Regions from separate parts of the Cocleimonas sp. KMM 6892 genome, predicted to be linked through region 1. Evidence: predicted binding sites of a transcription regulator. Region 1 holds the regulator's gene; the other holds the start of a gene.

Region 1 (16,132 bases):
GAGAGCAGTATGAGTAATTCAAATTCCACTGAAATTATAAGAGCGGGTTTAAAGAAGCGTTACGCTAGAGAAAAGCGCTTCCGTCTGTTTGGTATTGCTTCATTGATGATTAGTTTTGCCTTTTTATTGGTATTGCTTTTCACCATCGTAAGTAAGGGCTGGCCTGCTTTTCAGCAAACCTATGTGAAACTTGATATCGAGTTGGATGAGTCTGTGTTAAAAGTAAACAGTAACTCCGATGAAGATGCCTTGTATTCGGCAAACTACCAAAAAGTAGTTAGAGCGAGTCTGAACAAAATGTTTCCGGGTGTTTCAGGGCGCAAGAAAAAACGCGACTTGAGAAATATAGTAAGTAACTCGGCAGCATATACCATCCGTGATGATGTGTTGGCTGATCCGAAATTACTCGGCACCAAGCAGACTTACTGGTTTTTAGCGAAAGATGATATTGATGTTTTTATGAAGGGTAAGATAGATCGAAACCTTCCTGAAGATGAACGCCGTCTTAAAGATTATCAATTTGAGTGGATCGATAAGCTGATAGAAGAAGACAGGCTGGAAAAACGTTTCAACACAGTACTGTTTTCAAACGGTGATTCGCGAGAGCCAGAGCAGGCTGGTATGAAAGGAGCCATTATGGGTTCTTTATTCACCATGCTGGTAACCTTGATGTTATCTTTCCCGATAGCGGTTGCGGCAGCAGCTTACCTCGAAGAGTTTGCACCACAGAATAATAAGTGGGTTGATATCATCGAAATTAATATCAACAACCTGGCGGCTGTGCCTTCGATCGTATTTGGTCTATTGGGGCTGGCGGTCTATATCAATTATTTTGGTGTTCCGCGCTCCACACCGTTGATAGGTGGTTTGGTATTAACATTGATGACATTGCCTACCATAATTATTGCGAGTCGTGCGGCAATTAAATCAGTGCCACCTTCTATTAAAGAGGCGGCCATTGGTTTGGGAGCATCACGCGTCCAAACCTTATTTCAGCACACACTGCCTTTAGCAATGCCGGGTATTTTAACTGGTACGATTATCGGTATGGCGCAAGCACTGGGCGAAACAGCACCGCTGTTAATGATTGGAATGATAGCGTTCGTGGCGGAAGTGCCAACCGGAGTATTAGATCCCTCAACGGTTATGCCAGTGCAGATTTACCTGTGGTCTGACAGCCCAGAGAGAGCGTTTACTGAAAGAACCTCTGCCGCTATTATGGTGTTATTAGGGTTCTTGGTAGCGATGAACCTAATCGCCATAATGCTTAGAAAGAAATTCGAGAGACGCTGGTAAGCTTTATTCCCTGAGATAAGATCAACAGGTATAAAGTACTAGCAACGAGATTGACCAAATTTATTAATTGAGTAAAAACTATGACTGACGTTATCAATACAATGCCAGGAATGCCAAGAGCGGCTCCGTTAGAATCAGAAACGCCAAAACCTGCTGTTGATGCAATTACCGGTGAAAAGCACCGTAGTGAATTTGATGTAGAAATCAATGGCACGGTGGGTAAGCCATTAGTCGACAACGCTAAAATGAGTTCACGAAACTGTGATGTGTTTTATGGCGATAAGCAGGCAATATTTGGTGTCGACTTAGATATCGGCAACAATGAAATTATTGCCATGATCGGTCCTTCTGGTTGTGGTAAATCGACCTTTTTGCGCGTGTTAAACCGCATGAATGACACTATTTCAATTTGTCGTGTTACCGGTGAGCACACTCTGGATGGTGAAGATATTTACGGCAAGAAAACAGACCCGGTTTTACTGCGTGCCAGAGTCGGCATGGTGTTTCAGAAGCCAAACCCTTTCCCTAAGTCCATTTACGATAATGTGGCTTATGGTGCGCGTTTGCATGGTTTGGCATCTAATCGTTCTGAGCTTGATGACTTGGTAGAAGCGAGTTTGATTAAAGCAGGCTTATTCAAAGAAGTTAAAGATGATTTGCAGAAACCAGGTACAGGTTTATCAGGTGGACAGCAACAGCGTTTATGTATTGCTCGTGCGATTGCGGTAGACCCTGAAGTAATTTTAATGGATGAGCCAACCTCGGCACTTGATCCTATCGCTACAGCAACCATTGAAGAGTTAATGGATGAACTGAAATCAAACTATACCATTGCTATTGTGACTCACTCAATGCAGCAAGCTGCGCGCGTTTCGCAACGCACTGCTTACTTCCACATGGGTAAGCTGGTTGAAGTGAATGATACCGATAAGGTATTTACTAACCCTGAGCATCAATTAACAGAAAATTATATTACTGGGCGCTTTGGTTAATACATTGGTGAATAAACCTAAGCGAAATGTGCATCGTTAAAAGTACACGCTTAAAGTAACGTTAAAAGGTAAAAAAATGGAAATAGGGCAGCATATTTCACAGCGCTATAATGAAGAGCTGGAAGATATTCGAAACCAAGTGCTGAAAATGGGTGGTTTAGTAGAATCCCAGGCAGAGCAAGCGGTAAAAGCATTATTAGAGTCTGATTTTGAGCTGGCGAAAGCCGTTGCGAATGGCGATGAAGCAGTTAACCAGATGGAAGTGGATATCGATGAGGAATGCACTCGTGTGATCGCGAGAAGACAACCTACCGCTTCTGATTTACGTTTAGTTGTAGCCGTTGTAAAAGTCATTACAGACCTCGAAAGAATAGGCGATGAAGCAGAAAAAATTGCTCGCTATTCTAAAAAGCTTGCGAAAAAACAAAATATCACAAGAATGCACTCCGAGCTTTCACACATGAGTCAATTAGTCTTGACCATGCTGCATGACTCATTAGATGCATTTGCACGACTTGATGCTGATGGCGCAGTAAGAATTCTCGGTAAAGACCAGCAAGTGAATGTTGAGCTGGATAATTTGTCGAGATTATTGATTACCTTCATGATGGAAGACCCGCGTCATATAAAGAGTGCTTTGAGAGTAAGCTGGTGTGCGCGTTCATTAGAACGAATCGCTGATCATGCGCAGAATATCTGTGAATATGTTATTTACCTGGTGAAGGGTAAAGATGTACGACATACGTCTTTGGAGCATATCCGTTCGAAATACTTTCCGTATGACATTGAAGACGGCGAAGAATAAGGTCGATGAAATTAGATGTTTGAAATTTTATTAGTTGAAGACGATCATGCCATAAGAGAAATGTTACAAGGGTTTCTGCTGGGCAAGAGCTATAAGGTAAAAGCCGCTGAAAGTGGGGGGGTGGCATTTGATATGCTTGCCGAGAAGAACCCAGACCTTATTTTGCTGGATTGGATGTTGCCGGATATCAGTGGTCCCGAGATTATTAAGCAAATACGAAAAAATAAAATTCAACGAGATATACCTATCTTAATGCTTACTGCGCGCGCCGAAGAAATGGACAAGGTAAAAGGCCTTGAAGTTGGTGCGGATGACTACATGACGAAACCCGTGTCATTAAAAGAGCTAGACGCCAGAATCAAAGCATTAATCAGACGATCGCAAGGTTTAAGTGTGGATAAAACAATTACGCGTAAGTCAGATAAAGGTTCGTTGGTGATTAATCTGGAAAATAATTCGCTTTTGATCAATGATGCCACTGTGGATATTGGTCAAACAGAGTTTCGTTTATTGCATTATTTTATGCGAAAGCCAGAAAGAATACACAGCAGAGCGCAACTGTTAGATCAAGTCTGGGGACAAAGCACGTTTATTGATGAGCGTACAGTCGATGTCCATATTCTGCGTTTGCGCAAAGTGCTCAAACCTTATGAGCTTGATGACATGTTAAAGACGGTGAGGGGCGCAGGTTATCGCTTTACTGAAAAATTAGATGGATAGTAATGACTGGAGTACTGAACGCTGGCGCATCGCGTTAGTCCTGTTTGTCGCCTTTGTGGGAGGCATGCTCACGGGCTATTGGTCCTTGTCCCTGATTCTTTCGCTCGTCACTTATATCGCTTGGTTGCTGTACAAACTCAAACAACTACATATCTGGTTAATTAAGGGGGCAAGCCCCTCGTTATTACCTGACAGTAATGGCATTTGGGAACGCATTACCCAGCAAATCCAGAATACGCATAAAAAGAGTGATCGACGCAAAGATCGCATGGTGAATTTACTCAAGCGTTTGCAAGGTATTATCACCGCGCTACCTTATGCAACAGTCGTGCTTAACGGCAATAATGAAATCGATTGGGCAAACGGTATTTCGCAGGTCTATTTAAATGTCGATATCAAAAAAGACAGAGGGCAACGTATCGATAACATTATTCGCTTACCGCAAGTGAATAAACTGCTGGAAACAAAATCCACCAAAGAAATAGAAGTAAGTCTACCTACAGGCGATTACGGCCTTGAAAGACAAGTGGCGATTCAGATTATCCCGGTTCAGGGGGATTTGAAGTTATTAGTCGCAAGAGATGTGAGTGAACGCGCTACCATCTATAGAATGCGTAAAAACTTCATCGCCAATGCATCACACGAACTACGTACGCCGTTGACGGTAATAGCAGGTTATCTCGAGATTATGCAGGAAGATGATAATCTACCTGATAGCTTGCAACCTGCAGTGTTAGCAGCCTCTGATCAATCTATTAGAATGCAGCGCATTATCGAAGATCTACTCACTTTGTCACGTCTGGAAAATTCCGAGCTGAGCGATAACTCGAGCAGCATCATCGACGTACCTTCAGTTCTGAATAGAATCTGCCATGATGAAGCGACATTGATTACCGGTGATACGCATATTATAGAAAAAGACATTGATGAGAGCTTGAAGATAAAAGGCTCTGATGCGGAAATTATCAGTGTATGCAGCAATCTCGTCCACAATTCAGTCCGCCACACTCAGGATGGCACCAAAGTAAAAGTGATTTGGAAGAAATCTGCAAAAGGCGAAGGCTGCCTCTCTGTTGTCGATGATGGTCAAGGCATTCCGGCTGAGCATTTAATGCATTTAACGGAGCGTTTTTATCGTGTCGATAAAGGGCGTTCTCGCGATAAAGGCGGCACGGGTTTAGGTCTGGCAATTGTTCAACATATTGCCCAACGACATGGCGCCAAGCTGGATATCAAAAGTGAAGTGGGCAGAGGCTCAACGTTTTCTGTGTGTTTCCCTGCCAGTCGAGTTGTAGACGACTAATTCCTTGTTAATTTTTTGATTAGGCACCCCCCTACTTATAGGCGTTTTTTTTAATATCTATTTAGGGAGGTGCAAATGTATAAGCGTTGCCTTTCATTTAATTCATCAGACTTTCTTGTTTATTTCTCTCTCTAGTTTTATATAGATCCGATTAAAATCTGCATTTCATAAAACCTTAACCATTTTGTAATTTAACCTTCATATTATCTTCTTACTATTCCCTGGCTTGCTACGGCATTTTATAAATCAAACCAAAAAGGAATAATTGTGAGTAAAGAAACATTTGACCCAACGCGTTATAACCATAGCGCTAATGAGCCATTTTCATCCGTGCTAGAAAAAAAGCTATCAAGACGTGACGTACTTAAAGGTGGTGCTGCATTTGCTGCTTTAGGTCTGTTCAGTAGTTTTGGATTAGCGGGTTGTAACAGCAGCAGTAGTAGTGATGATGAAGCATCAGAATCTCTTTCATTAGGTTTTAAATCTATCGCAGGATCTAAAACAGACGCTGTTGTGGTGCCATTAGGTTATAGCGCTCAGGTGTTAGCACCATGGGGAACGCCGCTAAACAGCATCGCTTCTGAGTGGAAGAGTGACGGTACTAACACCGCCTTAGACCAGGCGAATTCACTCGGTATGCATCATGATGGTATGCAATTCTTTCCTCTGGATGGCAGTTCAACAGACGGTCTTTTATGTATCAATCATGAATATATTGATAGCAATGCGCTGCACTACGACGGGGCGGTTAGAGATTCGGAATTTGTACGTAAAGAAATAAATGCACATGGCGTTACGGTAGTGCGTGTTCAATTAACGGATAACGGCTGGCAAGTGGTTAAAGATGACGCTCATAATCGTCGTTTTACTGCAGCAACTGAGATGGATATTTCTGGTCCATTAGCGATGACAGCGGCATTAATCACACCTTTTTCAACGGCGGGTAACAAAACACGCGGTACTTTGAATAACTGTGGAAACGGTTCTACACCTTGGGGAACTTACTTAACATGTGAAGAAAACTGGCCAGGTTATTTTGTTGCCGATGAAGCAACCATGACTGAAGACCAGAAGCGAATTGGTATTTCAAGTTTAACCAGTGGCAGATACAACTGGCATGATCAAGCGGGTAGTGCAGATGAAGTTCAAGGTGAATTTAGTCGATTTAACCTAACACCAACTGGCGCAAATGCCTTGGAAGACTATAGAAATGAGGCAAATGGCTACGGGTATATCGTAGAAATTGATCCTTATAACCCAGATTCTACAGCGGTTAAAAGAACCGCGTTAGGACGTTTTCGTCATGAAGGCTGTGCTTACGGTAAGTTAGAAGCTGGCAAGCCGATTGTGTTTTATTCCGGGCATGATTCACGTTTTGAGTATCTGTATAAATTTGAATCAACTGCAATGTGGGATCCTGCAGATGCTGACAGAACAGATCGTTTGGACGTTGGTGCTAAGTACATGGATTCTGGCACTTTATACGTAGCGCGTTTTGATGATGATGGAAAAGGAATGTGGTTACCTTTGGTATTAACTACTCCATCTGCCGACGGTAGCGAAACATTGGCAAATAGCTTTAGCAGCCAGGCTGATATCATTCTTAATACAGCTGGTGCGGCAGATATAGTTGGGGCAACCCCAATGGATCGTCCTGAGTGGACAGCAGTAGACCCAGTAACGGGCACGGTTTACCTGACACTCACCAACAATACGCAGCGAACCGATACGACTAACCCGGCAAACCCACGTTTGAATAATGCGTTCGGACATATTATTCGTTGGGATGAAGTCGAGGGTAGCAATGAGTTTGATTGGGATATCTTTGTCTTTGGATCACCTGAAGACGCAGATGCTGAAACAAATCTTTCGGGGCTGGATGAATTCAATCAGTTTGCGAGCCCAGATGGTATGGCTTTTGATGCACGCGGAATTATGTGGGTACAAACCGATAACGGTGCTGACGAAGTGACTAGTTATACCAACGATCAAATGCTAGCGGTTGTTCCCTCTAAACTGGTCGATGCGGACGGTAATCAGGAAGTATTATCTGCAAGCAATCAAGCAGAGCTGAGACGTTTCTTTGTTGGGCCGAATAATTGTGAAGTCACAGGGCTTTCTTTGACGCCTGATCAAAAGAATTTCTTTGTGAATATTCAGCATCCGGGTAATTGGCCTTATAGCACAAACGCGGCAGAGGAAACGCCTGCAGGAACTAGCGTTCGCCCTCGTGCCTCAACTGTCGTTATTATGAAAGATGATAATGGCGAGATTGGTGTATAGATTAGTGGCAAGCACTAAATGTTGAAGCTGTAATAACAGCGAATTTAAGCCTCATTAATGATCGTATTAATGGGGCTTTTTTTATCCATTTATTTGCAGATATTTCTACACAAGAGGTTTTTTGTCATCGTTCTGAAATATTGATGTGCTTGAATAGCAAGGTCAATGAATAAAAACAGCAGGGCTATGAATACAATACTATTAGTCGAAGATGAGAAGCCAATCCGATCGATGCTTGACTTCGCTTTAAAAAAAGCAGGCTTTCAAACATTAGAAGCAGAAGACGCTTCTCAGACACGGTTACTGTTAAAGAACAATGATCCAGATCTGATCTTGATGGACTGGATGCTGCCTGATGCATCAGGTGTCGATATAGTCAGATCGTTAAAAGGTCAGGTTTCAACCTGTCAAATTCCTATTATCATGCTTACCGCAAAATCAGAGGAAGCGAACAAAGTTTCGGGCTTGAATGCGGGCGCTGATGACTATGTGACCAAGCCTTTTTCTCCCAAAGAGCTGATAGCAAGAATTCAAGCCGTTTTAAGACGCAGTAATCAAGAGGCTGAAGAGCAGGATGTGATTCGTGTCGGCCAGCTAGAAATTGATAGATTGTCACACCGTGTCTCGTTAGTGGGAGAGGCATTAGATTTAGGCCCAACTGAATACAGGCTGTTGTTATTTTTAATCGAACACCCAGATCGTGTTTTTAGTCGGGAAAATCTATTGAATCAGGTTTGGAGTCGCAGTCCTTATGTTGAAGAGCGCACTGTGGATGTCCATATTTTAAGATTACGCCGAGCCCTGGCGATAGAAGGTTATGACAACGCCATACAAACCGTTCGTGGCATTGGTTATCGTTTTCACTGTGATAAGCGCTGAATCAGAACTTAGTCAGAGTTAAGCCAGAGATGAGCCAGAATTAACAAGCGCTGGATGCATTGTCATAAAACCTTAACAATTCTGTAATAAAGCGGTCACATTCCAAAACTATTATTTGCGCAGCTTTGGTGAGCAATGAATCACGTTGTTACCAATCTTGTATTAATGATTTTATATAAAAACTTTGGAGCAAAAATAAATGAAAAAAGTAAGCTTGGTTGTTGCAACGGCAATAGCAACCCTTTCATTCTCGAATGCAATGGCTCGCGACCATATCGAAATCGTAGGTTCTTCTACGGTTTATCCTTTCTCTACAGTAGTTGCAGAGACGTTTGGTAAGAAGACTAAATTCAAGACACCTAAAATCGAATCTACAGGATCAGGTGGCGGAATGAAGCTTTTCTGTGAGGGTAACGGTATCGATACACCAGATATCACTAATGCTTCAAGAAGAATTAAAGAATCAGAATTCAAAAAATGTGCAGATAACGGCATTAAACTAACAGAAGTTAAAGTAGGGTACGATGGTATTGCTATCGCTAATTCGAAAGCTTCTCCAAAGTATGCGTTAACGCGTCAGGCTATCTTCTTCGCAGTAGCAAAGCAGGTACCTGAAACTGACGGAAAAGGTGGTTACACAGGTAAATTGATCCCTAATACTTACACTAAATGGAATCAGATTTTCCCATCATTACCAGCAACTGACATTAAAGTAATGGGTCCACCACCAACATCAGGAACTCGCGATGCATTTGCTGAGCTTGCAATGGAAGGTGGTTGTAAGACTGTTCCATGGATCAAAGCGCTTAAGAAGACAGACAAAAAACAATACAAGAACATTTGTCACACAGTGCGTGAAGATGGTGTGTATGTTGAAGCTGGCGAAAACGATAACTTAATCGTACAGAAGCTTGTTGCTAGCCCTGATATGTTGGGTGTATTTGGATTTAGCTTCCTTGATCAAAACTCTGACAAGGTACAAGGCTCAAGCATCGACGGTAAAGAACTAAACTTTGACACGATTGCTTCGGGTGAATACCCAGTATCTCGTCCACTTTACATGTACATCAAAAATGACCATGTGGGTAAAGTACCGGGTATCAAAGAGTTTGTTGCTGAATTCGTTTCAGATAACACTTGGGGTGAAGATGGCTACTTGGCTGAAAAGGGTATGATTCCAATGCCTGATGATGAGCGCAAATCTTTTTCTTCAGCTGCAACTTCTTTAAAAGCATTATCAATGTAAGCTTTTAAAATGCAAAAATGTAGTATTTGTTACATCAAAGAGCCCGCTTAGCGGGCTCTTTTTTTGTTTGTAAAACAGTAAATATCAAAACCCACCACCCTACTTAGGGGCCGTTTTTTTAAATAACGGCGAAGTCGGTGGTGATTAACTGGTAGGCAATACTGAACATCACTAACCCGATAAGAATATTAAGAAACTTCCATGCATTCGGTTTAGCAAATACGGGCGCTAGTAAGCGTGCTCCATACCCTAACGAAAAGAACCAAATGAATGATGCGCACACTGCGCCAATGGTAAAATACAGTCGTTGTTCGCTTGAATAAGGTGAGGCAATGCTGCCAATGAGCAACACAGTATCAAGATAGACGTGCGGGTTTAAAAATGTCAGTGCTAAAACGGTAGTCACAACTTTACGTAAGTTTTGTGAGTTACCATCTGCTGCCGCAATTTCTAGTGTTTCACTTTTAAACGCAGAGCGAAGGCTCATTAATCCAAAAATAATAAGATAGGTCGCGCCCAACCAGGTAATGATCTTCAGCCAGTCTGGGTGGTTATGCACAAACTTTCCTAATCCACTTGTACCGATCACTATTAAAATGGCATCCGATAAAGCGCAAATTAGGCAGATGATAAATACGTGTCGCTTAATCAGCCCTTGTTTAAGGACGTAAGCATTTTGGGCGCCTATAGCTATGATCAGGCTGGCACCTAAGATCAAGCCTGTAAAAAATATACTCATATTTGAAATCGTGTTTGTGGGCTGGGAGCAGATCTTTCGATGAGCTAAGCAAGGTATGTAAAACAGCTTTGTAGTTTAACTTACGAGTGCAGTGGGGTAACAATGTTATTTTAAAAGATGCTCTTCAGGAAAAAGCACCTTAAAAATATCGCTCAAAGTAGGGGGGTGACTTATCTAAAAATGAGAGTGATGAGGGGCCTAGAAAAGTCTTATCTCAGGAAGAAAAAAAGCCCACAAACAACATAGTATTTGCAGGCTTTTTTAGTGGTCTATCAATTACACTCTTATTAGGTGACTTGCTATTGCCATTAAAATGATAAAAAGCGTACTGCCAACTAATGATCTAACAATTGGCGGTAGAACTTCGCAATTATCATCGTTTTTTAATGATGTTAGCCCTAATAAGTTTTTAATTAAACACGCCATAGGATGCTCCCCTTCGTGATTCTTTAAAAACAATAAACTATAAATATTTAGAAGGATAGATGAAAGCTGTGGCCGCTATTCCACGACTCATGAAACTATCATTAAATATTCATAGGTATAATAATAGTAGCATGAAAAAACTGAATAGTTCATTGTAATTCAGTCTAAAGATGAGGTTTGATATTTATCAAAGCTTTGTTTTTATTAGATTTATTTAGCACTCAAAAGATTATTCTTAATCTTTTGAGTCTTCATCCTTTTTAGTAGGAGCGTTTTCTTTTGTATCATCTTTAGCAGTATCGTCGATGTCAGTATCTGAATTATCTTCAGTCTTGTCATCATTAGTTTCATCACTGCTTTGATCAGTAATGTTATCTTCGTCTGCTTCAATACGATCCAGTTCAGCTTCCATTTCGTCGTCGGTAAGCTCTTCAAAATCTTCAACCACGTCAGTGCCATAGAATTTTTCAGCTTCTTCTGACTCACTTATTTCGCCACTACCTTCAGACAGAGAATCTTCGTTATCTTTATTATCAGTCTCTTTAGACTCGTCTACAGCATCAGATGGGCTGGACATATCGAAAGCATCATCATCGGTGTATTCGTTAAGCCCTGTCTCATTATTTTCATCATTATGAATAGTGTTGTCAGAATCGTCTTCATCAAACTCTTCATAATAATTATCATCATCTTCCCAGAGTTTATCCGCACTAATAGCGGCGGTGCCTGCTGCTGCAGAAGCGGCAGTTTTCTCGGCAGCCTCTTTTTCAGCATTGATGTTATCTTTGGCTTCGCTCGCTTCTTCGATTCGTGTTTTAAAGAAGCCGCTAAAAATGATGCCCAATTCAAACAATAACCACATTGGAATGGCTAACATAATTTGCGAGATTACATCAGGAGGCGTTAACAACATGCCAACAACAAAAGCACCAACGATGACATACGGGCGCTTTTTCTTTAAATCTTCAGCGGTCGTCATACCCGTGCTAATCAGTAATATCGTGGCGATTGGCATTTCAAAACCAAAGCCAAATGCCATAAACATCATGATGGTAAAATCGAGATACTGCGCGATATCCGGGCTAAAGACGGCTACTTCAGGTGCAAATTGCGGAATGATCTTAAACATCATCGGTAGCAGAATGTAATATACAAAAGCTATGCCGAGATAGAAGAGGAAAATACTCGAAGCAATCAGTGGATAAATTAAGCGTTTCTCGTGCTTATACAAGCCTGGCGCAACAAACGACCATAGCTGGTAAAACAGGTAAGGCAGGGCAATTAAAAAAGCCACCATTAAGGTTAGCTTCATGGGAATAAGAAATGGCGCGACAGGGCCAATGATTAACATTTCCTGGCCTTGATCAACCAGTGGAGCTGCTAGCCAGTTATAGATATTTTTAGCGAAGGGAAATAGACAAACAAAGGCAACAAAGATAACGATAACCGCTCTTAGTAGGCGGTCTCGCATTTCGATAAGATGAGAAAGAAAACCACCCGTAGCGGTTGCTGGCAGTTCACTGGCCGAAGTTTTACTATCGCTCATACTGTCTATTTACTACTTGTTGAGGAAGCTTTTTCGGCTTCATTGATGCTATCACCGAGCATTTCCGCAGCCTCATTAACTTCACTAGAAACTTCGTTGCTGGTGTTTTTCATCATGTCTCGTAATTCACTGATTTCTTCTTTCTGTTGGGCAAGCATGGATTGCATTTCATCTGCGCGAATTTCTTTTTCGATATCTTCGCGTGTATTCGCAATAAATGCCTTCATTTTACCAACAAATTTACCTACCTTTGAAGCAAGGCCGGGTAATCGTTCAGGGCCTACCACTAGCAGTGCAATCACGCCAATGACAAGCATTTCCAGAAAGCCAGAATCAAACATTAAAAACTACTCGAAAGGGGTTAGTCTAAAATTGTGAAAAACTTATGACTTAGTGGTGTCTTTAACTTTTGAAGTCGCGTCGATAACATCGTCAGCAGCATCTTCAATCGATTCTTTCTTGGCATTCACGCTATCTGCGCCACTTTTCATAGAGTCTTTGAAGTTTTTAACCGCTCCGCCTAAATCACCACCCGCATTGCGTAGGCGCTTTGTGCCGAAGATAACCACTACGATTACTAAGATAATTAATAGTGACCATGGGCTAATTCCGCCTAATCCAAATCCGTATAACATACTATTCCTCTCTTCTGTGATTCTTTAATGTACCGCTAACATCTCTAAGTTAGAGACTTTTAATTTAATGCTTTTATCTGGTGCGTTTACTGTCGACTTGCTTTTTCGACTAGACCAGATGTTCCAAATCGACGTTCTAATTCTTTTAACACGTCATCTGGGTGTAAATTTTGTTGTGCTAATAATACTAGGGTATGAAACCATAAGTCAGCAACTTCGTAGACTATTTTATCTGGGCTTTTGCCGTTTTCAGTATCTTTGGCAGCCATCACGACTTCCGTCGCTTCTTCGCCTACCTTTTTAAGAATCGCATCCAATCCTTTGTCATACAATTTTGCTACGTATGAACTGTCAGGTTCAGCCGATTTGCGAGCCTCAAGAACATCTGCAACGTCTCTAAGCGTATTATTACTCATACTCTTATCCATAATATGTCCTTAAATGCGCATTTCAATGCCTTGATCCTGCATAAATTGTTTGGCTTCACCAACGGTGTATTCATTAAAGTGAAAAATACTTGCCGCTAAAACTGCATCAGCGCCAGCGATGGTCACGCCATCGGCTAAATGCTGAAGATTACCTACACCGCCAGAAGCGATAACAGGGATATTAACAGCATCTACGATCGCTTTTGTTAAAGGTAGGTTAAAACCTGATTTTGTGCCATCTTTATCCATGCTGGTGACAAGCAGTTCGCCAGCACCATAGTCTGCCATTTTTTTTGCCCATTCAACGGCATCGATACCTGTGTCGTTGCGGCCACCGTGGGTGAATATATCCCACTTATCTGGTTCGCCTTCTTTGCTGACTTTTTTGGCATCAATGGCAACAACAATGCATTGAGAGCCATAGTATTCAGCGGCTTGTTTTACTAATTCTGGGTTGTGAATGGCAGCGGTGTTGATTGCTACTTTATCCGCGCCGGCGTTGAGCATTGTGCGAACATCTTCCAGTTTGCGAATACCACCACCAACAGTCAGAGGTATAAACACTTCGGATGCGATCGCTTCAACCATGTGGACCGTGGTTTCACGATCATCAGAGCTTGCAGTTATATCCAGAAAAGTGATTTCATCTGCGCCTTCGCGATTATAGCGTGCGGCAACTTCAACCGGATCACCCGCATCGCGGATATCGACGAAGTTAACACCTTTCACGACGCGTCCATTATCAACGTCGAGACAAGGGATAATGCGTTTTGCTAATCCCATCTTATGCCATTCTCTCAGCAAATGTGTCGACAAACTCATGCGCTTTGGCAAGGTCGATCGTACCTTCGTAGATCGAACGACCAAGAATTGTACCTGTGATTCCTGAAGCTTCGACATTACACAGTGCGATAATATCGTCCATATTGGTAACGCCACCAGAAGCGATAACAGGAATATTGATGCTTTCAGCGAGTTCTTTCGTGGCTTCGACGTTGACGCCAGTCATCATGCCATCGCGTGAGATGTCAGTGTAAACGATTGCCACTACTCCGGCTTCTTCGAACTGTTTGGCAAGATCAATCGCTGAAACAGTAGAAACTTTATCCCAACCATCTGTTGCTACCATGCCATTTTTAGCATCGATACCGACAATAATATGCCCAGGGAATTGCTTGCAAAGGTCTTTTACAAATTCAGGGTCTTCAACCGCTTTAGTACCAATAATGCAGTAAGTAACTCCGGCATCAAGATAGGCCTGAACCGTTTTAGCATCACGAATGCCGCCTCCGATTTGAATCGGCAAATCAGGGAATTTCTTCGCAATTGCTTCGACAGCAGAATTGTTTACCGGTACGCCATCAAAAGCACCATTCAGATCAACCAGGTGTAAACGTTTTGCGCCAGCTTCAACCCAGCGTGTAGCTGTATCAACAGGGCTGTCAGAGAATACGGTGGTATCTTCCATGCGGCCTTGTTTTAGGCGTACGCATTGCCCGTCTTTAAGATCAATCGCAGGTAGTAATAACATCTAAACGTTTCCATCCCATTGGGTAAAGTTTTTCAAAAGTTGTAAGCCATCATCTGCACTTTTTTCAGGATGTGCCTGAATTGCAAAGACATTGTCTTTTGCAATAGCAGATGGATAGGTAATACCGTAATCGGTCTCACCAGCGATAATGGATTTATCTTCTGGCGCAATAAAGTAGCTATGCACAAAGTAAAAACGAGAGTTTTCTTTGATGCCATTCCACAGTGGATGTTGTTGAGTATGCGAGACTTTATTCCAGCCCATTTGTGGAATTTTTAGTCGCTCACCATTCTCGTCAGTCGCGCCAATGTGGTCTTTAAAGTACAAAACTTTGCCTTCATAAAGACCAATGCAATCGACCCCACCGCCTTCTGAACTATGCTCCATCAGCACTTGCATGCCCATGCAAACACCTAGAAAAGGTTTGCTAATAGCGACTTGTTTAACCACATCGACGAGTTCACGCTTGTGTAATTCACTCATGCAATCGCGAGCAGCACCCTGACCAGGGAATACGATGTGATCCGCTTTGTTGATAACATCAGGAGAAGATGTTATCTCAACCGTTTCATTGGTAACGTGTTGAAGGGCTTTGTGCACGGAGTGTAAATTGCCCATGCTGTAATCTATTACTGCAATCATCTCTCAACTACCCGCCTTGTCTTTTATATTCATCCAATAACTGCGTTGTCGATGCTCGTTTACATTTGTAAACTGCGCGTCTCCGCCTTGTCCTTGAATAAATCTAAAAAACAATTCGGGCAGCTGATTTTTATTTTTGGAAAGCATCAAAAGTAATTTATTAGGTTACAGAGAACCTTTCGTTGATGGTATTGCGTTCGCAGAACGCTCATCTCTTTCAACAGCCATACGTAATGCGCGTCCAAATGCTTTGAATATAGTTTCAGCAATATGGTGTGCGTTACGGCCGCGGATATTATCCAGGTGTAAGCTGACTAAAGCGTGGTTCACAAAGCCCTGGAAAAACTCGTGGAATAGATCGGTATCGAAATTTCCTAGCATCGGGCGTTTGTAATCGACGGTATCTTCCAAATGAGGGCGACCAGAAAAATCAATCACTACGCGAGATAATGACTCATCGAGTGGCACATAGGCGTGACCGTAACGACGAATGCCTTTTTTATCACCAATCGCTTTTGCAAAAGCCTGACCCAGTGAAATGCCGATATCTTCAACCGTGTGATGCGCATCTATGTGCAGATCACCATTAGCTTCGATTTCAATATCGATCATGCCGTGCAGCGCTATCTGGTGCATCATGTGTTCAAGGAAGGGGACTTCG
Region 2 (16,132 bases), 780 kb from region 1:
TAATCGATACTGATTAGGATAAACTAGCAATGATTAGAATTTAGATCATTAACATATTGAAACAGGATTTAGAATGACACCAACAAATATAGCACTACACCAGAAGTCTCGAGTTCTGGAACTTACATGGCCTGATGGCGTGGTTCAAAATCTACCTTGTGAATACTTGCGCGTTTACTCTCCATCGGCGGAAGTTCGTGGTCATGGTCCCGGTCAGGAAGTTTTACAGCTGGGCAAAGAAAACGTCAATATCAAAGAGATCGAACCCATTGGTCACTATGCTGTAAAACTGGGTTTCGACGACAATCACGACAGTGGCCTCTATGACTGGGGACTATTGCGCGAACTTGGCGACAATTACGAAGAATATTGGGCAGATTATCTTGCCCGATGTGAAGAAGCGAAATATGTACGCAAAGAACCCGGCCAGATAATCTAATAACCTAACGCTATTATGAAATTTATCGACGATTTAAAGTATAACGAAGACGGATTAATCCCTGCAGTTGCCCAGCAATTTGATACTCATGAAGTATTGATGATGGCCTGGATGAATAAAGCGTCGATTGAAGAAACTCTGGAAACGGGACGCGTCTGCTATTGGTCTCGTTCCCGTCAGGCATTTTGGCGTAAGGGCGAAAGCTCTGGGCAAGTGCAAATGCTCAAAGAGTTCAGGGTCGATTGTGATGCAGATACACTGTTAATGCTGGTCGACCAAACGGGACCTGCTTGTCATACGGGCAGGCGTTCGTGTTTTTATCAAGTCGTTAAAGATGGCGAATTGATAACCGATTCCGAACCACTCATTGATCCCGAAGAACTCTACAAAAAATAAAATATGATGAGATGGTTTCTTCTTAAAATCATCCGTGGCTATCAGATATTTCTAAGCCCTGTATTGGGCAGCAGTTGTCGTTTCGAACCCACCTGTTCCAGTTATACTCATCAAGCCATCGATAAGCATGGTGCCATCAAAGGCACCTGGTTGGGACTCAAACGTATTGGTAAATGCCATCCGTGGAATGAAGGTGGCTATGATCCGGTTCCCGATAAGAAACAATCAATACCAAAGCCACCCCCCCACTTATAGGGCGTTTTTTAGGAAAGTGTTATTGTGACTAAAATGGTCACGCATTCTAATTCTCGCGTTTCTCAAATATCTCTTCGGCGAATTGCGCAAATTTACCACGAACCGATCTTTCTAGTTCAATCGCATACATAGACACTTCTTCGTGTTTGTTGGTGGTTTGTTTGAGTAGTGTCGTTAAACCATTGTTGTAGCGATTCAGGTAGATATTATCTATCTGGCGGTTTGAGCCAATAATGATCGCTTTACAGCTTTGATCGAGTCGCGATAAAACCAGTTGAGTCGTATTGTTCGAGCTATTCTGCCATTCATCCAGTATCACAATGGCATTGCTTAATGTACGTCCACGCGCTTCGCCGGGCCAGAGCTTTTCTATGTTGTATTTGTTCACCAAATACTCGACCTTCATTTCAAGTGCTTCTTGTTGAAGAACACTTTCGCGGCGCTTCAACTGGGTCTTCGCAATAAATTCCAGCGTGTCATACAAGGCCATATTGTAAACGCGAAACTTTTCATCGTTGCCAGATAGGAAGCCAACCTCTGCGCCTTTGTCGACACTTTCGATGGAGTTTCGAACATAAACGATTTTTTCATAATGCCCCAGATCGATTAATCGCATGGCAGCAGCAAATGCCAGCAAGGTTTTACCACTTCCTGCCTTGGCATCCACGACGGTGATGTCGAAATAGTCACTGAGCATCGCCTTCAACAGAAACATTTGCTTCATGTTCATCGGCTTAATGCTCAGCCCATTGAAGTCTTCTTTTTCATTGACGATGTCTATTTTTCCGCCTTTACTGACGATGCCGTATTGGCGATTGCCGTCTTTAGAAGCGAATTCGTAATTAAAATTATCGTTCTGGTAATTATCATCGTAATCGGTGATGTCGCTATTCTGCATGCCATTGAATAAGCTTGAATCGACTTCGATGGATTTGAAAAAATGGAAGGGAGGAAGGTCAGATCTGTCTTCGTACAAGGTCTGAACTTTTATACCGCTGAATAAGCCGAACATGCGGGCATAAATATCCAGAGAGAGAAACACAATCTTGTGTCCTCTGTAATAGCTTTGCGCGGCTTCTGCGACTTCGACGATACGTTTATCGTTAGATTCTGCGATGTGTGCAGCATCCAGATCTGATTCGTATTTGTTTTTTGAGAAAAGGTGGATGGAGGCAGAATGATTAAACCGGAGTTTTACCACTCTACATTCTTTTTTCTGATCTATTTTATCGACTTTGCAAGCGGCCAACATGCGTGCGAAGCTTCTTGCCTGATAGCTCAGTTCTCCTGAGCCTTTTTTAAATTCTTCTAATTCAACTAAGACTGTTTCTGGTATTACAACGATATTATTGTTGTCTTGTGATAGTTGTTTGATGCCCTGAGGATTATGCAAAATGATGTTGGTATCGATTACATAGATCTTATCTGCCATATATTAACGCTCCTAAGTAATTGTTTTTAGTAAAGTTTGTAACTGCTAAATAGTAAGGAATAAACGTTCTACTAATGAGTATAGTAAGAACCCAGCAAAGTGTGGGGATGTTATTTAAATTTTTAATTAATAAATAAATCATTGTTGCTTTGATTGTTGCAAAGCAAGGGCTGGCTTACAACGAAGCTGTGTGAAGTCATCAAACTTTAATATTGCATTCATCTTTTCTTAACACGCCAGGTTTATTCTTTGTTGCGATGTTTATTAAAAGAATTCTAAAGGCATAACAAAGTGATTGATTTAGAGAAGAAGTTATTAGAAGTGAACCCATCTCTGGCAGATAAGCCGGGCTCAAATTTGTTTTTTAAAACAATCAGGCATTTGTTTCGAGAAAAGGAGATTAATCGATTTATTGCCGAAAACCAGCATTTAGTGGGCTTTGCTTTTTTGGATAAAGTGCTGCAACACTTTAATTTTACCTATCAGGCTACTGCTAAATCTTACGACAATATTCCTGCAGAAGGCAGAGTCATTATCGTTGCCAACCATCCCATTGGTTCGCTAGATGGACTGGCATTGCTGAAAATGGTTCGATCTGTACGACACGATGTAAAAGTGGTCGCCAATGAATTGCTATCGCAGATCAAGCCCCTAGAATCCTTATTACTTCCTGTTGAAGTCATGTCTGGCAAGGCTGCTTTTAGAGTGCAATTAAAAAGCATGATTCAAGTGCTGGAAAATGAACAGGCATTGATTATTTTTCCTGCCGGTGAAGTATCCCGAGTGAAGCCAAATGGCGTAAGAGATGGCAAGTGGAAAACGGGATTTTTGAAGCTGGCTCGGCGTACTGGCTCGCCGGTATTGCCGGTGTTTGTTAACGCAAAAAATTCGGCTTTATTTTACAGTATGTCTACGATTTATAAGCCTTTGGGCACAGCCATGCTAGTCCATGAAATGTTCAATAAGGAAAACAAACAATTAAACATTCATGTGGGCAAGCCGATTCCTGTTTCAGAATTTATCAGTTCTGATCTGCCCGACAAGCGTATTGCCAAGTTAGTTAAAAAGCAGTTATATCGATTGTCTGGTAAAAACAAACTGCCGCTGTTTAACACGATACAGACTATTGTTCATCCTGCCAGAAGAAAGGCGCTAAAGACTGCGCTTTATCAAGCACCATTATTGGGAGAAACGGATGATGGTAAGAAAATATTTCTTTACGATTACGCCGCAGATTCGCCTGTTATTCACGAAATTGGCAGACTTCGCGAATTGAGTTTTCGTTCTGTCGAAGAAGGTACGGGGAATTCAATAGACATCGATAAGTACGACAGTTATTACCGCCATCTGGTGCTATGGGATGACAACGACTTAGAAATCGTCGGTGCATACCGTATTGGTGAATGCGCAAAAATCATCAAAGATAAAGGCGTTGCGGGGCTCTACTCGAGCGCCTTGTTTAGATTTGAAGAAGCATTTACGGATCATCTGCCAGAAGCAATCGAATTAGGCCGTAGTTTTGTGCAGCCGCGTTACTGGGGTAAGAGAAGCCTTGATTACTTATGGTTCGGAATAGGTGCTTATTTACGCCATAACCCGAACATCAAATACCTGTTCGGTCCTCTTAGCTTGTCTCAAGCTTATTCACGACAGCCTACGGAACTAATCTTGTCTTTTTATAATCTACAGTTCTCCGCTAAACAAAAAATGGCGTCTGCAATGAAACCGTTTGAATTGACGCCTCAGGTTTTAGCAATTGCGGATGAGGATTTTGCTGGTGAATACAAAACCAGTTTCAAACGTTTGAATAAAAAACTCAAACACTATGGAGTCAAAGTCCCAACCTTATACAAACAATACTCAGAAATATGCAAGCCAGGAGGGTGCCAGTTCATTGCTTTTAACATTGATGCAGAGTTCAACTACTGCATAGATAGCTTGATTCTGGTAGATCTTGAGCAAATGAAAGAAAAAAGAAAGAAACGCTATTTAGGAGATATATCCAATGAAAACAAAAATATTGAAGAAAAGAAAACCGCTTAAACGCATCAAAAAAATTAAATACCGTTTTTGGAATGAGTTGCGCGAAGCTCAATCAAAATAGTTCGTGAAGTCTAACAATGAAGAAAGGTGTGATAGACGCCTACTGTGATTATTTCTATCGATATTGATAACACTTATTGATTCAGAATGATTCAGGCGTTATCTTCATGATATGACAAAATCTAGTGATATTGAGCAAAGGAAATACCCCGAAATGATTGCCGCGGTAGACCTTGGCTCAAACAGTTTTCACCTAATTGTAGCGCGCGTTGATGAACATGGTAATTTTTCCATGGTTGATCAAATGAAAGAAATGGTGCGCTTACGCGGTGGTCTCGACGAATACAATAATATGGACAGAGCAGTCGCGCAAAACGCACTGGAATGTCTGCAACGTTTTGGTGATCGTGTTCGGCATTTAAAATCATCAGCGGTCAAAGCAGCGGGTACCAATACACTGCGCACCATGAATAACTCCACAGAGTTTCTGCGCAAGGCAAACAAAGCGCTCGGCCATCGTATTGATATTATTCCGGGGCGTGAAGAAGCTCGTCTGGTTTATCTGGGCGTATCGCATACCTTATCCGATGATGAAGGCAAGCAGCTGGTCGTTGATATTGGTGGTGGTAGTACCGAGTTTATTGTCGGCAAAAAATTTGAGCCTAAACGTCTAGAGAGCCTTAATTTCGGTTCGGTTAGTGTCACTAAACGATTTTTCCCCAATGGTGATTTGAGTCCAGCTAATTGGCAGACGGCAAATACCGTTTTACGCCTTGAGATAATGCCGATTCAACGCGAGTATTCTCAACAAAACTGGAAGCGTGCAATAGGTTCTTCGGGAACAATCAAGGCTACGCTGGCTATTATTCAGGAACTTGAATTGGGCCGGTTTGTGATAACGCTAGATGGTTTATACGAAATTCGGGATAGATTAATCGCTATTGGCAATACCGACGATATAAATTTACCGGGGTTAAATCAAAACCGCGCGCCTGTTTATGCGGGTGGACTTGCTGTGATCATCGCAGTGTTTGAGGCATTGAGCATAGAAGAAATGACCGTGTCTGAAGGGGCCCTGCGTGAAGGTTTGCTCTACGATATGCTGGGGCGAATAAATCACGAAGATGTCCGTGATCGTTCTGTAAAAGACCTGATGAGTCGTTTTAATATCGATATAGAGCACGCAGAACAAGTAAAGAAAACAGCATTGCATTGCTTTTCTCAGGTTAGAAAAGACTGGAATTTGAATAAAAAGCGTAGCAATACACTGGCCTGGGCGGCAGATTTGCACGAATTGGGCATGAGCATTACCCACGATAAACATCAATTACAAGGTGCGCACATTCTGGATCATGCTGATATACCCGGTTTTAACCAGAGACGTCAGCATTGGTTGGCGGTCATGGTGCAAACGCATCGTAAAAAAATAGAAAGCGAAATATTCGACACCTTGCTAGAAGATGACCGTCAAACGATCATCTATCTCTGTGTGCTATTACGTATTTCAGTATTATTGCACCGTTCCAGACAGGATAAAGAAATCCTGCCAACTGTTACTGCGGCAAAAAACAGTATGCATATCACCTGCTCTAAGTCGCTTAAAGATCAGGCATTGTTAGAAGCAGACTTGACTCAAGAAAAAGTGTGGTTAGAAAAAATAGGCTTTAATTTAACCTTTTAGCGGTTATTATTCTGCCTAAAAGACGCTTTGGTCATTAAGATCATCATTTCGTCTACTAAAATTACCATTTCATGGTTTTTTACTGAATACTTATGCACTGATTGTCTACACAGTAATACAGACAACATAACCGGGGCAATTCATGAAAAAGATCGCAATCATTATCGCGGACCTAGATTTAGGTGGCGGACAACGTGTGGCAATTAATCTTGCTAATGCTTTAGCGAAAGAAAATGAGGTTAGTATCGTTATTTTTCAGGATGACGATATACACTACGATGCGCCCGGAAAGTTGATTCATCTGGATTGCCCACAAAAAGACAACATTATTGGTAAAGCATTCAATGTTTTGAAACGTGCCTATCGTTTAAGAAAGCTGATTAAAAAAGAAAAGTTTGATCATGTTTATGGCTTTATGGAAACCGCTAATTTCCCGACAGCCTTAGTCTTTAATGACGCTGCACTGTCCGTGCATTGTAACCCTCGTGAACTCAGCTTTTTCGAATCTACACTAGTGAAGCTTACTTATCCTCGGGTTAAGAATATTATCGCGGTCTCTGAAGATGTTGCCTCAATACTCAAAACAGATTATTCATTGAGTAATGTTTCTCGTATTTATAATCCGGTTGATGTGGAAGACATTGTTGCGCAGGTCGAAAAACCTTATGAGCATCCTAAGCCTTATATCGTTGCACTAGGCAGATTCCACGAAGTAAAACGTTACGACTTGCTAATCAATTCATACGCTAACAGCAAGATGAAGGAGGACTGTGACCTGATTATTGTGGGTGATGGCGATCTTCGAGAGGATCTGGAGCGTCAGGTAAATTCATTACAAATCCATCATAAAGTGCATTTTGTAGGAACCCAAAGCAATCCTTTTCCCTATCTCGCTGGTGCTAAATTCCTGACATTAACCAGTCGTACCGAAGCATTTCCGATGGTTCTTATTGAAGCTTTGGCACTTAAAACGCCTGTGGTTGCGACTGATTGCCCGACAGGTCCGAGAGAGATCGTTCGTCATGGTGAGAATGGGCTACTGGTCGAAAATGAAAATACCGAGGCTTTTACCCTAGCCATAGACGACTTGTTTTATAACGAGCTTATGCTGCAAAAGTTTAGAAATAATGCAATAGATTCGATTCAACACCTTTCTGGTGGCGTTATCGCGAAAGAGTGGTTATCACTTTAAGCAAGTCTCTAATACTAGGGCTGAAATATTAGGACTAAAATATTCGACTGGGAATAAGATATTCAATCTTCTTCTGTTCTATCGGTTGTGCTACATTCATTTTAAAAATGGAGCATTTCATGAAAAATAAAAGACACCTCCCCACTTACAGGGCTTTTTTTGCATTGGCTTTAACATGCCTGTTTTCAGTGACCTCTGTGTTTGCCAGTGATCTTGAGAAAGAAAAGCGCTGGGCAGAACAAATCAGTGATTCTTTGTTTGATGGCGAAGCGATAGAGTTGAACGATGGTAGTAATGACTTCTTAGCTATCGATACGCGTGCAGACGAACCAAGTGATGTGGCTGTAATCGTGATCCATGGTATTGGTATTCATCCAGATTGGGAAACCGTCGTAAAGCCACTGCGTGTTGAGTTAGCAGAAAAGGGTTGGAATACGCTCTCACTGCAGATGCCAGTTCTTGCAAATGATGCAGACAGTGAAGACTACGAACCCTTGATGAAAGAAGTACCCGCCAGAATTGATGCAGGGATTCGGTATCTGGCTAAGGAAGGCGCAAAGAAAGTAGTGATCGTTGCGCATAGTCTGGGCGCACGCATGGCTAACTACTACTTATCGCATAAAAAAGTCTATAAAGAAGCGCATACAGAAACGCCGATAATTGCCTACATCGGTATTGGAATGAATACAGATAATGAGCAGTTTCTAAAAAACATTAAAATTCCGGTTTTAGATTTATACGGGGAAAAAGATCTGGAAGGTGTGTTGAGTTCAACAGAGACTAGAAAACAGGCAGCCTCACAAAACAAAGGATACAAACAGCAGAAAATTGCAGGCGCAAATCACTTCTTTGAGGGTCACGATGATGATTTGGTGAATGCCGTGGTTACAGAGTTACAAAAATATTAGTGTCAGAGTTCTGTTTGAACAATAAAACGATACAAAAAAGCCGACGATAACGTCGGCTTTTTAATGTTCGATTGCGATTACTGTAGCTAGTTAGATGTATAAACAGATATCTGACTCGCCAGCAAAATCAAAGAAAGTTGCTGCACCTACATAGTCCAGACCATCCATAAAATCTTTTTCTGCATCAAAGCCGAAGAGATCAACCGTCATCTGACACGCGAGAAATCTAACTTCTGCTTCCTGACATAACTCACGCAATTCCGAGATTGAAGCCACACCATTATTGGAAATCGTCTTCTTCATTAAGGTCGTCGCAATGGCTTCGTAGCCAGGTAGGTTCGACTGAATAATATTAGGAATATTCCAGTTAATATCCTTGAACCATTTTGGTCCTACTGGCATTTTCATCGGCATACCAGGATTTCCAAGTGGGCTAACTTGTAGATCACTGATGTCTTTCTTTAAAAGTTGTAGGCCATAAAATGTACAAAAAACTTCTACTTCATAACCTAAAGCAGCCGCTGTTGATGCCAGAATAAAAGGAGGGTAAGCCCAGTCCAGTGTGCCTTTAGTGGCGATAATAGCTAGTTTTTTCTGCTCCATTTTTCTACCTCTGAAATTATATGTTTATATCGTAATTTGCCCGAGTATAACAGAAAACAATAATATTCTGAAATACTATAATACATTGTGTGTATAGAATGTATTAATTGCAATATAGCGTCGATTACATAAATATAACGGACAATTTTTATTGCTAGATGCATAATCAATCGGCAAGTAATTTTAACAGGCATATAGACAAATGAGAGTTTCGCGTTTTTATCAGGAAGGTGACATAAAAGTGGGTGAAGAATTGGCGTTAACTCAGGCCAATCATCGTCATGCCGTGCAAGTGTTACGCTTAAAAGAAGGAGATGATCTGATTCTCTTTAATGGACAATCCGGAGAATATGCGGCAAAAGTTAGTGCGACAGATAAACGAAATTCACAAGTGATTGTGGAAGAATACGATCCTGTAAATCGCGAATCATCACTTTCTATTACCTTAATATTGGCGAATATCAAGCCTGATAAAATGGATTTTGCGATTCAAAAAGCCGTTGAACTGGGTGTTTCTACGATTCAACCGATGTATACAAAACGCAGTGTCATAAAACTCAAAAGCAATCGTCTCGAAAAAAAGATGCAACATTGGCAAGGCGTTATCATTGCCGCTTGCGAGCAATCAGGGCGAACTGCTATCCCTGCAATAAAAGAACCCTGTGATTTTGAAGAAATTTTCTCCGCTTATGATGGGACTACTCAAATTTCTATGTTGCCTGGTTCGGAAAATAAAATACAACAAATGAAACTCGATGAAAGTCATAACGGAGTGTCGTTAATTATCGGGCCAGAAGGTGGCTTTAGCGATGAAGAAGAGCAATTGATGCAGTCAAAAAAAGTTCAATCTGTGAATTTTGGCAAACGAATATTACGTGCGGAAACTGCCGCAGTAGCTGGTATAACTGCATGTCAGATGGCCTGGGGTGATTTGTAATTAATATTGCCGGTCGCTGTGCTTATGTCTGTTTGTAGTGTTTTTCGTCAACAAATCAACAATTGTAGAAGCGTGTTGTGCTTAATTATGCTTTTATCAACACTTGGGAGAGTGTGCGTTCGAGAGAGTTACTTTATTTTTATAGATATGAAGTGCTTTCAAGTTGAAGTATGGAAATGATTTAATCAATAAACCTATGGAGACGACTATGATTACGCGACTAATTGCAGGTACTGTATCGACTTTCATCGCTTTGTGTTTGATAGCTACAACGAATGTGGCTATTGCAGCAGACAAAACAAGTGCTGATATTGGTAAAAAGGAATTCTTGAATAACTGTGCTGTATGTCATGGTATAACGGGTAAAGGCGATGGTTCTTTTGTTGAATTATTAAAAAAGGCGCCATCTGATCTAACCCTAATCAGCAAACGCAATGGCGGCGTTTATCCCTTAATTAAAGTGTATAACCTAATATCAGGAGTCGACAGAATTGCTTCCCATGGAACGCTGGAAATGCCGATTTGGGGTGAACGATATAATCAAGAGATCGTTAAGGAAGTTGGGCCAATGAATACTGGACCAAGTCCATCAGTTCGTGAGCGAATTCTTGAATTGGTTTTCTATATCGGAACTCTTCAGCAAAACCCTTGAAGTTTGACATCCGAAACGACAGGAACACCATTGATAAATGATATGTGTGTTAGCGGTGTCACTGGAACTTTATCTCCGGGCAGTAGAATACCGACCAAATTTAACGGGTCCGCCGAAGAAATCGTAATCGATTGATCTACTTTGTTATTTTTGCGGGATTTTCGCAGTACATTGAGTGCTTCTGGTAAAGCAAACTGCTCACCGCTGACACCGTTTACAAAACGTCCTCCGCGTATTTCACCGCGCGCTTCCATGCGCCAGTAAACGCGCAATAAATCGCGCCATTGCGGTAGGTTATTTTCGCGTTCTAATACCTTGCGGAAGATAACGCCGTAACGATGCAGTAGCGTCCATGCGATGAATTCTATTTCATCCTGATTCAGTGAGGTTTGAGTTGTTTCTGTGTTGTTGATTTGTCTGATTAAACTCCAGCGACCGGCATTATCGAAAGGTGAAACTTTGGCGGTGCTTCTTCCGCGTCGTGCGTGAAATTTGGGACGTTTGGCTGAAGGCGTAATCAATGCACGTAAGCCTACGTAGGCATCTGATGTAACTAATCCCCAATTCACTAACTCGCCCAATGCATCTTCGACTTGAGTGCGCAAAATACCTGTGTGCTGAACAATGTCGAAGAAGAATAACGCACCATGATTGCGTAACGCTTCAGCTACTTTTTCTGCATAGGGGCTGAGTTTGTATTTGTCGGGTTTTCCTGCGAGTTGCTTCCATTGGGGAAGATGGCTTCGTTGCAATAATGCAATGGGAGTATTCCTCACAGGCGATTTTTTCTTGGTAAGTTTTTTACTTGAAGAGGCGACATTCAAGCGTAGCCAGTTAATTCTTCCAGAAATACAGAGACTATCTAGCATATCGATACTGAAATTTTTGATGCGCGCTGGCAATACGCCTTCTTGCCACGCAACCGCAGAAAGCGAAATACCTTCCAGTTGTTCGAGTACGTGGGCAAGGGATTCAGTGCCTTCGCCTTTATCCACCAAACCCTGCCAGTCAAATAAGAAGGACATATAGTTGGCGAGTGAAACGGGCTCAATTTCACGGCGTAGTCGAGAAATAGTATAGCGATGGATGCGTGCGAGCAGTCTACGCTCACACCATTCAACTTCGCTATTTTGTCGGGTGAAATGACCTTGAATAACAAAGCCTTCCTGTTCAAGCGCCAGTAAAACCTGATTGGTTTTATTTACATCGATTCCTAATGGTTGACCTAATTGCTCGGCAGTGACAGGACCGAGCCCTTCCAGCCTACTGCGTAAAATTTCTAGTAAAGGGTTCTCTGTAGAATAAGTGCCTGTAAGTGGGGGGGTGACATTTTGTTTGTTATTAGTAGATTCGAGGCTAGTTATTTCACGGTTTGATTCATGAATAACCGCCAGAAAGTCGTGTAACCGTTCAGCAGCAACCCATAAAATATCTGCATTACTATCGGAGTAATTTATCTTAATTTTATGCGCACGATGATCGTTGGCTAGCTCATCAAACATGTGTTGCCAGCCACAATTGCTAATCACATCGACAGCGCTATTCGATAATACCTTGCCTTGCTCAGTTTCGAGAATAAAACCCAATACCATCAGCGCATCGTGTAATTCATCGGCGGTGCGAACAATCGGCCAGGCTTCTTCACGAACTTTATCTATCGCTGCATTATCTAATTTGCGTAATGAGGCGGCATCCTCCGTGCTCATAAATGGCTGAGATTTAATCGCCATGGTGCGGCGTTCTTCAGCCTCACCATCGTCGAGGAATGCGTAGGGCTTAGCGGTAATCACTTCTTGTGAAAGCGGCGATGGAGAGGTTAAATCACAGCAGGTGATATTGATTTTGCCCGTTTCGATTTTCTGCAAGACTTCGATCAAACCATCTATATCCATGGTTTCGTTTAGGCAGTCTTTAATTGTTTGTTCTACCAAAGGATGATCAGGAATTTCGCGTTCACCAGCGATATTTTCCAGACAGGCAATCTGATCGGGAAACACCACGGCCATTAAATCTTCGGCATCAGAGCGCTGAAAGTAAGGGGGTGACCTTCGGCCAAAACGATTGCGTAAAACGGCTAATGAAATCGTCGCATTCCAGCGCCAGCGAGTCGGGAATACAGGCGCATCTAACATCGCCTGGATTAACACTTCACGCACCGTTTTTGAATTTAAATATCGTGCAACTTCCTCCATGGGGAAGCTATGGGTGGATGACAATGACAGCACAATACTGTCTTCCAGCGCGGCTGCTTGTAATTCGAAATTAAATTTACGGCAGAAGCGTTTTCGTAAAGCCAGACCCCATGCTTTATTGATGCGTGATCCAAAGGTGGAGTGAATCACGAAATGCATATCCCCCACTTCATCAAAGAAGCGTTCGAAAAGCACATTGCTTTGTGTAGGCAGTAATCCCAACGCCGCTTTGGCAGCTGCCAGATAAGCAACCAATTGTTCGGCAGCACTTCGTGATAAGTGATATTCAGCCCGCAAAAAAGCGATTGCGCATTCTTCGCTTTCGTCGAGTAATTCATCGACCGTTTCACGCAAGGCGGATACGGTTCCTGATAATTCATCGGTACGACCCAATGCATCACCCACCCAGAAAGGAATGTTAGGTGGTTGGCCATCTGCATCTTCGACAAACACTTTGCCAATTTCTGATTTTAAAATTCGATAAGAGCGATTACCCAATTGGAAAATATCTCCGGGCAGGCTTTCAAAGGCAAAATCTTCACCTACGCTTCCGATGCGATAACCTTCGGGTTGCAATACCACATCGCAATCGAATTGATCGGGAATTGCGCCGCCATTGGTCAGCGAAATAATACGCGCACTTTTACGCGGTCGAGCACGACGGTTGATGCCATCATAATGTATGTAGGCACCGCGTCTTCCGCGTCGCGTAGAAAAACCATCCGCTAGCATCTTTATAATGTCATCGAAGGTTTTTTGCGTAAGCTCGGCGTAGGGTAGTGCTTTTTTAAATGTCTGATAGAGTTCATCGACGTTCCATTCGCGCGCACTAACTTCAGCAACGATTTGTTGTGATAGAACATCCAGCGGTTGTTTGGGAATAATAACACGATCCAAATCATCCTGATTTGCGGCATGTAATAATGCGGTGGTTTCAACCAGCTCATCACGACTTAATGGAAATATACGACCCTTAGGCGTTGCGCCAATGGCATGACCTGAACGTCCAACGCGTTGTAAAAATGCGGCAATCGACCGAGGTGAGCCGAGTTGCACAACCAGATCAATATCACCAATATCGATACCTAATTCTAACGAGGCTGTGGCGACTAAGCATTTAAGATTACCTGCTTTCAGCCGTTGCTCAGCTTCGAGTCGTTTTTCTTTTGCCATACTGCCATGGTGCGCCATGACGTTTTCTTCGCCTATTCGATCAGCCATGCTTTTGGCAACGCGTTCGGCTAAGCGTCGGGTATTTACAAAGATCAGCACCGATTTATGCGTATTGGAAAAGTATTCAAGGCGCGCGTAAATCTCTTCCCAGACTTCATTCGACATCACCGCACTCAAGGGTGAGGCGGGCATTTCAATCGCAAGGTCGCGCTCGCGAGAATGACCTGTGTCGATAATCGCGCATTCCTCATCGCGATCACCGACTAGAAACTTAGCCATGGTTTCGATGGGTTTTTGTGTGGCGGATAAACCGATGCGTTGCAGATGAGATTCTGGATTGTGTTCCTTGGTGAGCGCTTCCAGTCTTTCTAATGAGAGCGTTAGGTGGGAACCACGTTTACTCCCTGCGATGGCGTGAATTTCGTCGATGATGACGGTTTGCACGGTGCTTAACATTTTTCTGCCAGACTCAGAAGTCAGCAGAATGTAGATCGATTCAGGCGTGGTGACGAGGATATGCGGCGGTGTGCGAATCGCTTTGGCGCGCTCTGCTTGAGGTGTGTCACCGGTTCTCACCCAGGCGCGGGCATCGACATCGTGTAAACCTAATTCTAATAGTGAATCACGGACGCCTTGCAACGGTTGTTGTAAGTTGATTTGAATATCATTGGAAAGGGCTTTTAATGGTGAGATATAAAGTACGCGGGTTTCATCTTCCAGCCCGCGTTCGAGCCCTTCTTTTATTAACTGGTCAATCGCTGATAAAAATGCGGCGAGCGTTTTACCCGAACCTGTTGGCGCTGCGAGTAATGTGTGTTTTCCCTGATTTATTGCAGACCACGATTGCTCCTGAACATCCGTTGCTGCTTTAAAGTTAGAATTAAACCAGCGGGTGATGGCCGGATGGAAACTAGGAGAACTCATTATATGATAATACGCTTTTTGTTCGCTTTTCTCCAGTCTGTAATTATTTTGCCCTTTTAACAGCTATTTAGCTGATCTATGTTCTGAAAAAACTCGCTAAAAGTGGGGGGGTGTATTGTAGAATAAAGAAATGAGCGAAACGCGACGTAAATGGCTGTATCAAGTATTAGAAAAAAGTCATAACAGTACTTTTGGGTATGTCATCAATATCAGTTTGATGGTGTTGATTTTTTTGAATGTGGTCAGCATTGTTGCGGCTTCTGAGCAGAGTATTCATGATAAGTACGCCGTGTTTTTTCGCTGGATGGATTTGTTTGCATTGGTGGTTTTCACCATTGAATATTTTATGCGTATCTGGGTATCTATCGAAAGAGAATCGAAAGATGAACGTCGCCCGATAATGACTCGTCTACGCTATATGATTACCCCAATGGCATTGGTGGATTTATTGGCGATATTACCGTCTTATTTACTTTTCCTCGGTCACGATTTTCTTATTTTAAGGGCATTGCGATTAATCAGAGTGTTTAAGTTGACGCGTTATTCGCGGTCGATGGAATTGCTCACCACTGTTTTTAAACAAGAAGCCGAGACGATTCTTTCGGCAATATTCGTGTTGATGATTCTTATTGTGATTTCAGCATCGGGTATCCATATTGTTGAAGGAAAAATTCAACCAGAAGAATTCGGAAGTATTCCAAGGGCTTTGTGGTGGGCAACGGTTACATTGACGACGGTAGGTTATGGTGATGTCGTTCCGGTAACCGGAATAGGGCGTGCGCTTGGTATATTAATAGTGATTACGGGTGTTGGTATGGCTGCGTTACCTGCAGGTATATTGGCTGCTGGTTTTACATCGGAAGTGACGCGCAGGCGAGAGCATTTTAAAACCGCGCTGATGGTTTGGGTAGAAGATGGCACTTTTAGTAAACATGAAAATTCCGAATTTATTGAGTTGAGATTGAATCTCGGCATATCTAGAACAGATGCAGCCATCATGCTACGCGAAGCCAGAGCAATAAATAAACGGAATAAAGTTAAAAAAAATAACACCAGTGTCAACGTCTGCCCCAATTGCGGATTTGATCACAATGAACATGCTGCTGAAGCAGCTAAAGAAAATGCGATTAGCAAAGATAGAGAATAATTAAATGAAAAGAGCGGAACAATTACAAGACTTGTCGAGAGAGCATCATGGATCATTGGTGATGGCTAAACGCATTGCTGAGGTTGCTGAGTCTGGAGATGAAGCAGCCATTGCGGAGGCGATCGAAAAGGTTAAAGATTACTACGAAAATGAGCTAG

Evidence for each region. The regulator PhoB, encoded in region 1, activates phosphate uptake and scavenging genes when phosphate is short. The targets are predictions, from matches to a motif close to GNNTGTCATAAAACTGTCANAT.
Region 2: OO007_RS05095 (lysophospholipid acyltransferase family protein) is a predicted target of PhoB. The motif match lies at 2,714-2,735, and genes of this name have one in related genera.

Annotation. Positions count from the first base shown of each region.
Region 1 covers NZ_JAPFBV010000001.1:338,862-354,993, reverse strand. Annotated here, with positions in the region: gene pstC (phosphate ABC transporter permease subunit PstC) at 1-17, shown strand, start outside; gene pstA (phosphate ABC transporter permease PstA) at 10-1,296, shown strand; gene pstB (phosphate ABC transporter ATP-binding protein PstB) at 1,377-2,288, shown strand; gene phoU (phosphate signaling complex protein PhoU) at 2,365-3,093, shown strand; gene OO007_RS01615 (response regulator) at 3,109-3,813, shown strand; gene phoR (phosphate regulon sensor histidine kinase PhoR) at 3,806-5,116, shown strand; gene OO007_RS01605 (PhoX family protein) at 5,384-7,399, shown strand; gene phoB (phosphate regulon transcriptional regulator PhoB) at 7,586-8,278, shown strand; gene OO007_RS01595 (substrate-binding domain-containing protein) at 8,478-9,524, shown strand; gene OO007_RS01590 (LysE/ArgO family amino acid transporter) at 9,643-10,263, opposite strand; gene tatC (twin-arginine translocase subunit TatC) at 10,925-12,235, opposite strand; gene tatB (Sec-independent protein translocase protein TatB) at 12,241-12,576, opposite strand; gene tatA (Sec-independent protein translocase subunit TatA) at 12,619-12,870, opposite strand; gene OO007_RS01570 (phosphoribosyl-ATP diphosphatase) at 12,957-13,298, opposite strand; gene hisF (imidazole glycerol phosphate synthase subunit HisF) at 13,308-14,081, opposite strand; gene hisA (1-(5-phosphoribosyl)-5-[(5-phosphoribosylamino)methylideneamino]imidazole-4-carboxamide isomerase) at 14,083-14,829, opposite strand; gene hisH (imidazole glycerol phosphate synthase subunit HisH) at 14,830-15,471, opposite strand; gene hisB (imidazoleglycerol-phosphate dehydratase HisB) at 15,637-16,132, opposite strand, start outside.
Region 2 covers NZ_JAPFBV010000001.1:1,114,086-1,130,217, forward strand. Annotated here, with positions in the region: gene OO007_RS05075 (gamma-butyrobetaine hydroxylase-like domain-containing protein) at 74-439, shown strand; gene hisI (phosphoribosyl-AMP cyclohydrolase) at 455-835, shown strand; gene yidD (membrane protein insertion efficiency factor YidD) at 839-1,090, shown strand; gene OO007_RS05090 (PhoH family protein) at 1,137-2,522, opposite strand; gene OO007_RS05095 (lysophospholipid acyltransferase family protein) at 2,814-4,565, shown strand; gene OO007_RS05100 (Ppx/GppA phosphatase family protein) at 4,738-6,246, shown strand; gene OO007_RS05105 (glycosyltransferase) at 6,389-7,438, shown strand; gene OO007_RS05110 (DUF3530 family protein) at 7,558-8,346, shown strand; gene dsrE2 (sulfur carrier protein DsrE2) at 8,437-8,949, opposite strand; gene OO007_RS05120 (16S rRNA (uracil(1498)-N(3))-methyltransferase) at 9,152-9,886, shown strand; gene OO007_RS05125 (c-type cytochrome) at 10,095-10,538, shown strand; gene OO007_RS05130 (DEAD/DEAH box helicase) at 10,523-14,827, opposite strand; gene OO007_RS05135 (ion transporter) at 14,958-15,974, shown strand; gene OO007_RS05140 (hemerythrin domain-containing protein) at 15,979-16,132, shown strand, end outside.